3 regions of the Priestia sp. FSL W8-0524 genome follow, and region 1 is predicted to be linked to each of the others. Evidence: riboswitches for the same ligand, from Rfam matches in the RefSeq annotation. Region 1 holds a riboswitch; each other region holds the start of a gene.

Region 1 (2,267 bases):
CCTGTGTCATTTATCTTCTGTTCATACATCGTATATTGGTCAGGATGGACGACAATTTCTTGGCTTCTAGGATCACAGCTTCTAATGGTTGTTATCTACGTAGCATTTAAGAAATACGTACCAACTGACGTTGTAAAATTTGCACAGCAGCTTAAATCTGCTTGGTGGCTAGTTGCTTATTATATTATTATGCTTGTTATCTCTTACCTAGGCTCATTTGGTGGAGGACAAGGTGTGCTAAGCAACCCGCTTGACTTAATTTTAATTGCTCTTGTTTCAATCGGTATTTTCTACTGGGCGAAATACACGGGTTTACCAAAAGCAGTTATCGATACGGATGATTAATAAAAAACACGGCATGAATTCATGCCGTGTTTTTCGTTTGTATAGGGGTGTACTCTATTTATTTATCAAACAGCCACGTTTTTAAGATAGCAGCATACTCACGAAAGTAGGCTTGAAGTTTAATTGAATTTGGTGTCTTTGCACCTAAAGGATAAACGTCAAAACCTTGACGCTTGGCAATAATAGAGGCGCGAAATAAATGAAAATCACTGCTAACAAGCACGACTTTTTTGTGTTGAATATCAACTTTCTTTTTAGTGAAAGTGAAATTCTCAAAAGTAGAAGTTGACTGATCCTCTTTTATCATTCGATTCTTTTTAATTCCTTCTTTTCGTAGAAAACGATAGGCTGCTTCTGCTTCAGAAATTTCTTCATCGGATCCTTTTCCACCCGTTACGATAACTTTTGTTTGTTTATGAGTCTTTAAATAAGATAAAGCCGTTTTTGCTCGTTCTTTTAAACTAGGAGACATTTGATCTCCGTCTACTTTGGAACCTAAAATGAGCACATAATCTGCTTTTTGCGGAACAGGCTGATGAGCGGTTTGATACATACAAAAAGACATGATTGCTATGTAAAGAACAAGCAAACTAATAAAGATATAAATGATTTTTTTCTTCAACTACGAGCACCTTCCTAGCTATTTCATAAGATGTTTGGAAAATAATTGTTATTATAGCATACGAGACTCAAATAAGTATAAACACAGTAATATATAATAATAGAAGAAAATCGTTATTGTGAATGGTTATAAAATTCGTTACAATAAAGAATAAATGATTTTAAAAGTGCCTCTAAGGAGGATAATAGGGAAATCGGTGTAAATCCGGTGCAGCCCCCGCTACTGTAAATGTGGATGAACCTGCAAAGACCCACTAGTCAAACTAGGAAGGATGCAGAAGTAAAATGAAGCATAAGCCAGGAGACCTGCTTTTAAAAACCCCTTATTTTTCGGTGGGAGAAATAAGTCAAGACAATGTGTTAATGAGCGCATGACCAAACCTTGACTTTTACAGTTAAGGTTTTTTTATGTGATAGGGAGTGGAAAAAGTGAAAAAAGGAAAACCTCTTATGATTCAAGGAACGCACTCAGACGCTGGAAAAAGCATGATTGCTACAGCGTTTTGCCGTATTTTTAAAGAAGACGGCTATCAAACTGCACCGTTTAAATCGCAAAATATGGCGCTTAATTCATACATTACAATGGATGGAAAAGAAATTGGAAGAGCGCAAGGAATTCAAGCTGAAGCGGCTGGAGTAGAAGCAACAACCAATATGAATCCTATTTTAATTAAACCAACTCGTGATCATGAATCTCAAATTGTCGTTCATGGAAAACCGCTTCGTAATATGTTTGCTTTTCAGTATCGGCAAGAATTTTTTAATGAAGGTTTGAACGTTATCACGGAGTCTTATAAAGAGCTTGCCAATCATTATGATCGAATTGTGATTGAAGGTGCTGGAAGTCCTGCTGAAGTGAATTTGAACGATCGGGAACTGGTAAATATGCGCGTAGCAAAGATAGCCCAAGCCCCTGTTGTGTTAGTAGGAGACATTGATAAAGGAGGGGTTTTTGCGAGTCTGGTGGGTACTCTTCAATTGCTTCCAGATGAACATAAACCTAGAGTAATTGGAGTGTTAATCAATAAATTCCGAGGGGACTTAGAGCTTTTAAAACCGGGGTTGAAGTGGTTTGAAGAATACACGGGAGTTCCGGTACTAGGAGTGATTCCTTATATGCACGACGTGGAAATTGACGCTGAAGATTCGCTATCACTCAGAAATTACTCAACGCTTGTAAATCCGTTAAAAGAAATCGATATTGCGGTTATCTCGTATCCTCGCATCTCAAATTTTACAGACATTGATCCTCTAAGCTTAGAAGAAGACTGTCATGTGAGACTTGTAACCAAGCCATCACA
Region 2 (2,267 bases), 370 kb from region 1:
TACAAAATCTGCTTGTGCAGCTGCTTCGATTCGTTTTTCGATTAACTCCCAAGGCGTAAGGTGGTCACTTAAACTAATCGTACAGGCATCATGCATCACGGGCGCCCCAAGGAGAGATGCGCATGAATTAATAGCCGAAATGCCAGGAATCACTTCCAGCTCTACGCCCGTTTCTTTTTTCCATCCTTTTTCAATCAACACTTCATACACAAGGCCGGCCATTCCGTATACTCCTGCATCTCCGCTTGAAATGACCGCCACGGTTTTTCCCGCTTCAGCTTGCTTTACGGCTTCTTGTGCACGGCTTACTTCTTCGGTCATTCCTGTACTAATAATTTGCTGATTCGTTAATAGTCCTTGAATTAATTCCACATAGGTTTTATAACCAATGATCATATCACTTTCTTGAATGGCTTCTCTTGCTCGCTGTGTAATATGTTCAAAGCTTCCTGGGCCGAATCCAATAACTAACAGTTTACCTTTCATGCTAGCTCCTCCTTTATGCGTTACTTTTTACTTTGTCAATTCCTTCTATGGAGTCACTCTTTTCCGGAGAAACAAAACCGTTTTGATCATATTCATAAATAAGTGATTCCTTTATACTGCAGCCTCCTGCTAAATGTTCTTCAACAATTCGATGAGCTACGTTTTCAGTGACCTGCTTGTACCAATCTCCTGAAGGGTACACGATAGCTACAGGAGCATCTTTGCATCTTCCGTTACAGCGCGTACGGGTTGTGTGAACCGCTTCATCTAGATTCAGTTCAGTCACTTTATTTCGAATAGCTTGCGTGGCTTCTTCTCCACCTTTTCTCATACAGCTGCTTCCATTACAAATCAATACGTGATGTTTTGTTCCATTTAAGTTCCACGTCGTCACACTTATTCGCTCCTTTACTAAAAAAACGCCTCTATCAATGATAGAGGCGCAGAAAAATTCAAACTAAGTTTTTGCACTTCCACCTATATCCCGTAGGGTAAGCTTCGCATTAAAAAAAGGCTGGTTTCCTGACTTCGATTCATCACTTGATTGCGCCTTCCCGAATACAGTGGCATATGCAATCAGCTCCTCTTCACAGTGGCGGGTACCGCGCTGGCTTCACACCAGACTTCCCATTTAACGCAATGTGAGCATTGCGCACCTTTTTTGCACGATATGTAGTTTTGTGCTACGAGAAAAACCCGCTTCGCTAATATGCGAGCAGGTAAAACGTCAGAATAAAAGTGTACACGAATGCCACTTTAAGCCAACGTTTCCCTTCCCGCTCCCCGGAGAAATAGAAACTTCACAATAAAGACAGGTCTCCTGACTTGTGTATCATTCTACTTGAGAACCTTCCCGTGATTTTTCCACAGTGGTTATACTCGTTCGTCCACACTTACAGTTGCGGGGGCAGTACTGGTCTTTCACCAGTTTCCCTATTAAGCCTTCTTGGCATCTTTACTGTTGCTGTTTGATATATATGAACCTTTTAAACTATCAGAATAATAGAAGTAACTACCATATCATAGCGTACATTTTTTTTTATTTCAACTCTATTCTTTTCGTAAGATACAAGAAGCTATAAAAAAAACAAGAGCATAAAGTCAGCTCTTGTTTTTTCATTATATAGCTACTAATGTTAAATGAGGATCATTATAATACACGACTTCTGAAAGAACTTTACAGCCATTTGTTTTTGCAAAAGCTTCTCTCGCCTGCGTTTCAGTTTCAAATTCAAACATTTTCATTTCTTTTCCAGCATATACCGTCAGTACCCACATGAAAAGATTCGCCTCCGATTATTGTAGTGATCGCTATATCCACATTATGACGAAACCATATCCTTTTGAAAACCCATTCTACAAAACTTGTCACAAGAAACTTTTAAAAATTTAAAAACATTTTAACTTCTGTAAATGAACAAAATGTACAAAAGGTTTAAGCCGTATTATACCTCTTTAAAAAAGGTGCTTTTTTTACCAACTGTTGCTTCACCAGTAAAAATATATATAGTATTTATTAAAAAAAGAAGCCGGACAGCCGGCTTCTTTTTTAGGAAAGGAAAGTACAGACATCACAGTCCCGTCCTGCTCTTTGTTTTGCATAAAAATACACTAATTAAATATTCCTTTCTTAAAGCAGAACCATGTTCGATTGCACATAGTGGTAAAGAATCTTGTACGTATGGTTCAATGAATCTTGATGCGTTCTCTCAAACGCATGAGAAGAATCAATTCCTGGACCAATTAAGCCGTGTACGATGTCATGCCCGGCACGAATAGCA
Region 3 (2,267 bases), 1.1 Mb from region 1:
TCTTACTCCGTAGCCTTCATAACAGTAAACCGCTCTTTCTTTTAACCAAACCGCTGTCATCAACCCTACGATTTGCTCATGGCGCACATTTTCTTTCATCAAATATTGCTCATACTCTAAAGAAGGAGTATCTGAATAATAGTCTTTATGAACAAATCGATTGTAAAAGGTGTCCGTTTCCATGATACCTGTTCCTAAAACGCCTGAGCTGTATGTTTTATAAGAAGTCTCGGTTTTCATGATTAAAAGCTCAGGCCGTTCTTCAATTTTAAGATGTGAAAAGGGACCAATCCCCTTTTCAATTCGAACTGGAATATGGTCCCTCTTTTTATTTATTGTACACCTCAGGGTATACTGCTTTTGCTAAGTCCTCTAAGCCATCTACAATACGAGGTCCTAAGCGGTTGATTTTGTTTTGATCAACCTTTTCGATGTTCCCCTCTTTTACAGCAGTCATGCTGCTCCAAGCGGGACGCTTCATAATCTCATTTTTGTCTGCATCATACGTTGCGATAATAACGTCAGGGTTTAACTTAACAACTTGCTCTTCAGAAAACTTAACCCAACCCTTTTCACTAGCCGCTACGTTATCAGCACCGATCATAGTAAGCATTTCGTTCATGAACGTACCTTTTCCTGTTGTATAAATCTCAGGAGCTCCCGATACCTCTATCCATACCTTTTTACGATCTTCTTTTGAAATCGTTTTTGCTTTTTTCTCAATTGAAGCTACTTTTTCTTTCATGTCTTTAATTGTTTGATTAGCTTCTTTTGTTTTACCCGTTAATTTACCAATTTGCGTAATAGAATCATAAACCGTATCAAACGTTGTTGAATCTTTTACAACAAATACCGGAATACCCGCACTTTCAATTTGTTTAAATACTTCATCTGAAACGCCCATACTTGAAGCGTGTGCCAGCACTAAATCAGGATTTAAAGCAATAACTTTTTCTGCATTAACGTTCATATCTCCCACCTGCGCTTTTTTCTTTACGCTTTTAGGATAATCATCGTTGCTTGTGACACCGACTAATTCTTTTTCAAGGCCAAGGGCATATACAATCTCCGTATTACTTGGCATTAATGAAACAATTTTCTTAGGCTGTTTTTTCAACGTAATTTCTTTATCACGCGCGTCTTTTACCTTCACTGGAAACGCAGCTTGTGACGTTTGTTCTGTATCTTGCTTCGTTTTTTTATCACTGTTGCTTTGGCTGCCTGCACCGCATGCAGCAAGTACGATGACTAACAGCGCAATAATGGAATACGAAAGCCATTTTTTCATCTAAATACTCCCCCTATATATTGTTCATTGTGAATACGAAACCTCCACGTTAAAGAAAAAGCAAATGATCATGCAAAAAGCAGCGCTATCCCGTTTTTTCCGCTTTGACTATGTATACTGCTCGGCAGCAGCTTCAAAATAAAAAAGCTTTACTTTCAATTGAAAGCAAAGCAGGTAACGTCAAGATAAGCAGGAAAAGAATCCGTTCACTATACTTGATATGTATGTTCATTACCCTGCTTCACCCTTCCTCGAAGGTTTCACAGCTAACAATAAGGCAGGTCTCCTGACTTACGCACAAAGCGCTTACAGTGGCGGGACCGCGCTGGTTTTTCACCAGACTTCCCTTTTCACTCAATCTTTAAATTGAGACCTTATTGCTTTACGATTATTCACTTGTCCTAGTATACCCCACTCATCGAAAAATGGAAATAGCCATTCTCACAAAAAAAGCTGCGAGAATGCTCTCGCAGCTTAGGGAATTAAAGAGTTGCTAAAAATTCACGGACCGCTTCAGGCGTTTTAGCATTTGCACTGTGCAGGTGCGCAATTTTTTCACCGTTTTTATATACAAGAAGAGAAGGAATACCCATTACATTGTTTTCAGCAGAAAGTTCTTCAAACTCATCCTTGTCAATTTTAAACCATGCTTTATCTGTATTTTCGTCAACGATTTCATCAATAAACATATCCAAACGTTTGCAATCAGGACACCACGTTGTCGTAAAAATCCCAACGCTTAGTGTTTCATTCTTAATTTGTTCGCGAAATTGTTTTTCTTCCGTAAATTGTTTCATTGTGTTACCTCCAGCGTCTATTCGTTCCTTCCTACAATTCTATAGTAAGAAGTCTGACTTCATTATAAACGATTTTTTTATCGTTGTGCTAATGTTTCAGCTTATTTAGACCATAACGGTTTTAGACGTAAAAAAATGCTAGCTTAAAAAAGCTAACATTTCGAAATTGTAGAATGTTGTGT

What was found. A riboswitch is a leader RNA that binds a small molecule or an ion and turns the genes downstream of it on or off. The one in region 1 is predicted to bind cobalamin.
Region 2: linked by a shared signal. The riboswitch ahead of NST66_RS12145 ((2Fe-2S) ferredoxin domain-containing protein) and the one ahead of NST66_RS14065 (cobyric acid synthase) in region 1 are both predicted to bind cobalamin.
Region 3: linked by a shared signal. The riboswitch ahead of NST66_RS08420 (ABC transporter substrate-binding protein) and the one ahead of NST66_RS14065 (cobyric acid synthase) in region 1 are both predicted to bind cobalamin.

Annotation. Positions count from the first base shown of each region.
Region 1 covers NZ_JBBOUG010000001.1:2,760,232-2,762,498, reverse strand. The annotation lists gene NST66_RS14075 (APC family permease) at 1-345, shown strand, start outside; gene NST66_RS14070 (YdcF family protein) at 404-967, opposite strand; cobalamin riboswitch at 1,115-1,294, shown strand; gene NST66_RS14065 (cobyric acid synthase) at 1,387-2,267, shown strand, end outside.
Region 2 covers NZ_JBBOUG010000001.1:2,390,876-2,393,142, forward strand. The annotation lists gene cobJ (precorrin-3B C(17)-methyltransferase) at 1-486, opposite strand, end outside; gene NST66_RS12145 ((2Fe-2S) ferredoxin domain-containing protein) at 500-880, opposite strand; cobalamin riboswitch at 982-1,161, opposite strand; cobalamin riboswitch at 1,280-1,458, opposite strand; gene NST66_RS12150 (hypothetical protein) at 1,606-1,764, opposite strand; gene NST66_RS12155 (M42 family metallopeptidase) at 2,117-2,267, opposite strand, start outside.
Region 3 covers NZ_JBBOUG010000001.1:1,686,197-1,688,463, reverse strand. The annotation lists gene NST66_RS08425 (adenosylcobinamide amidohydrolase) at 1-240, opposite strand, end outside; gene NST66_RS08420 (ABC transporter substrate-binding protein) at 329-1,288, opposite strand; cobalamin riboswitch at 1,548-1,680, opposite strand; gene NST66_RS08415 (thioredoxin family protein) at 1,771-2,085, opposite strand.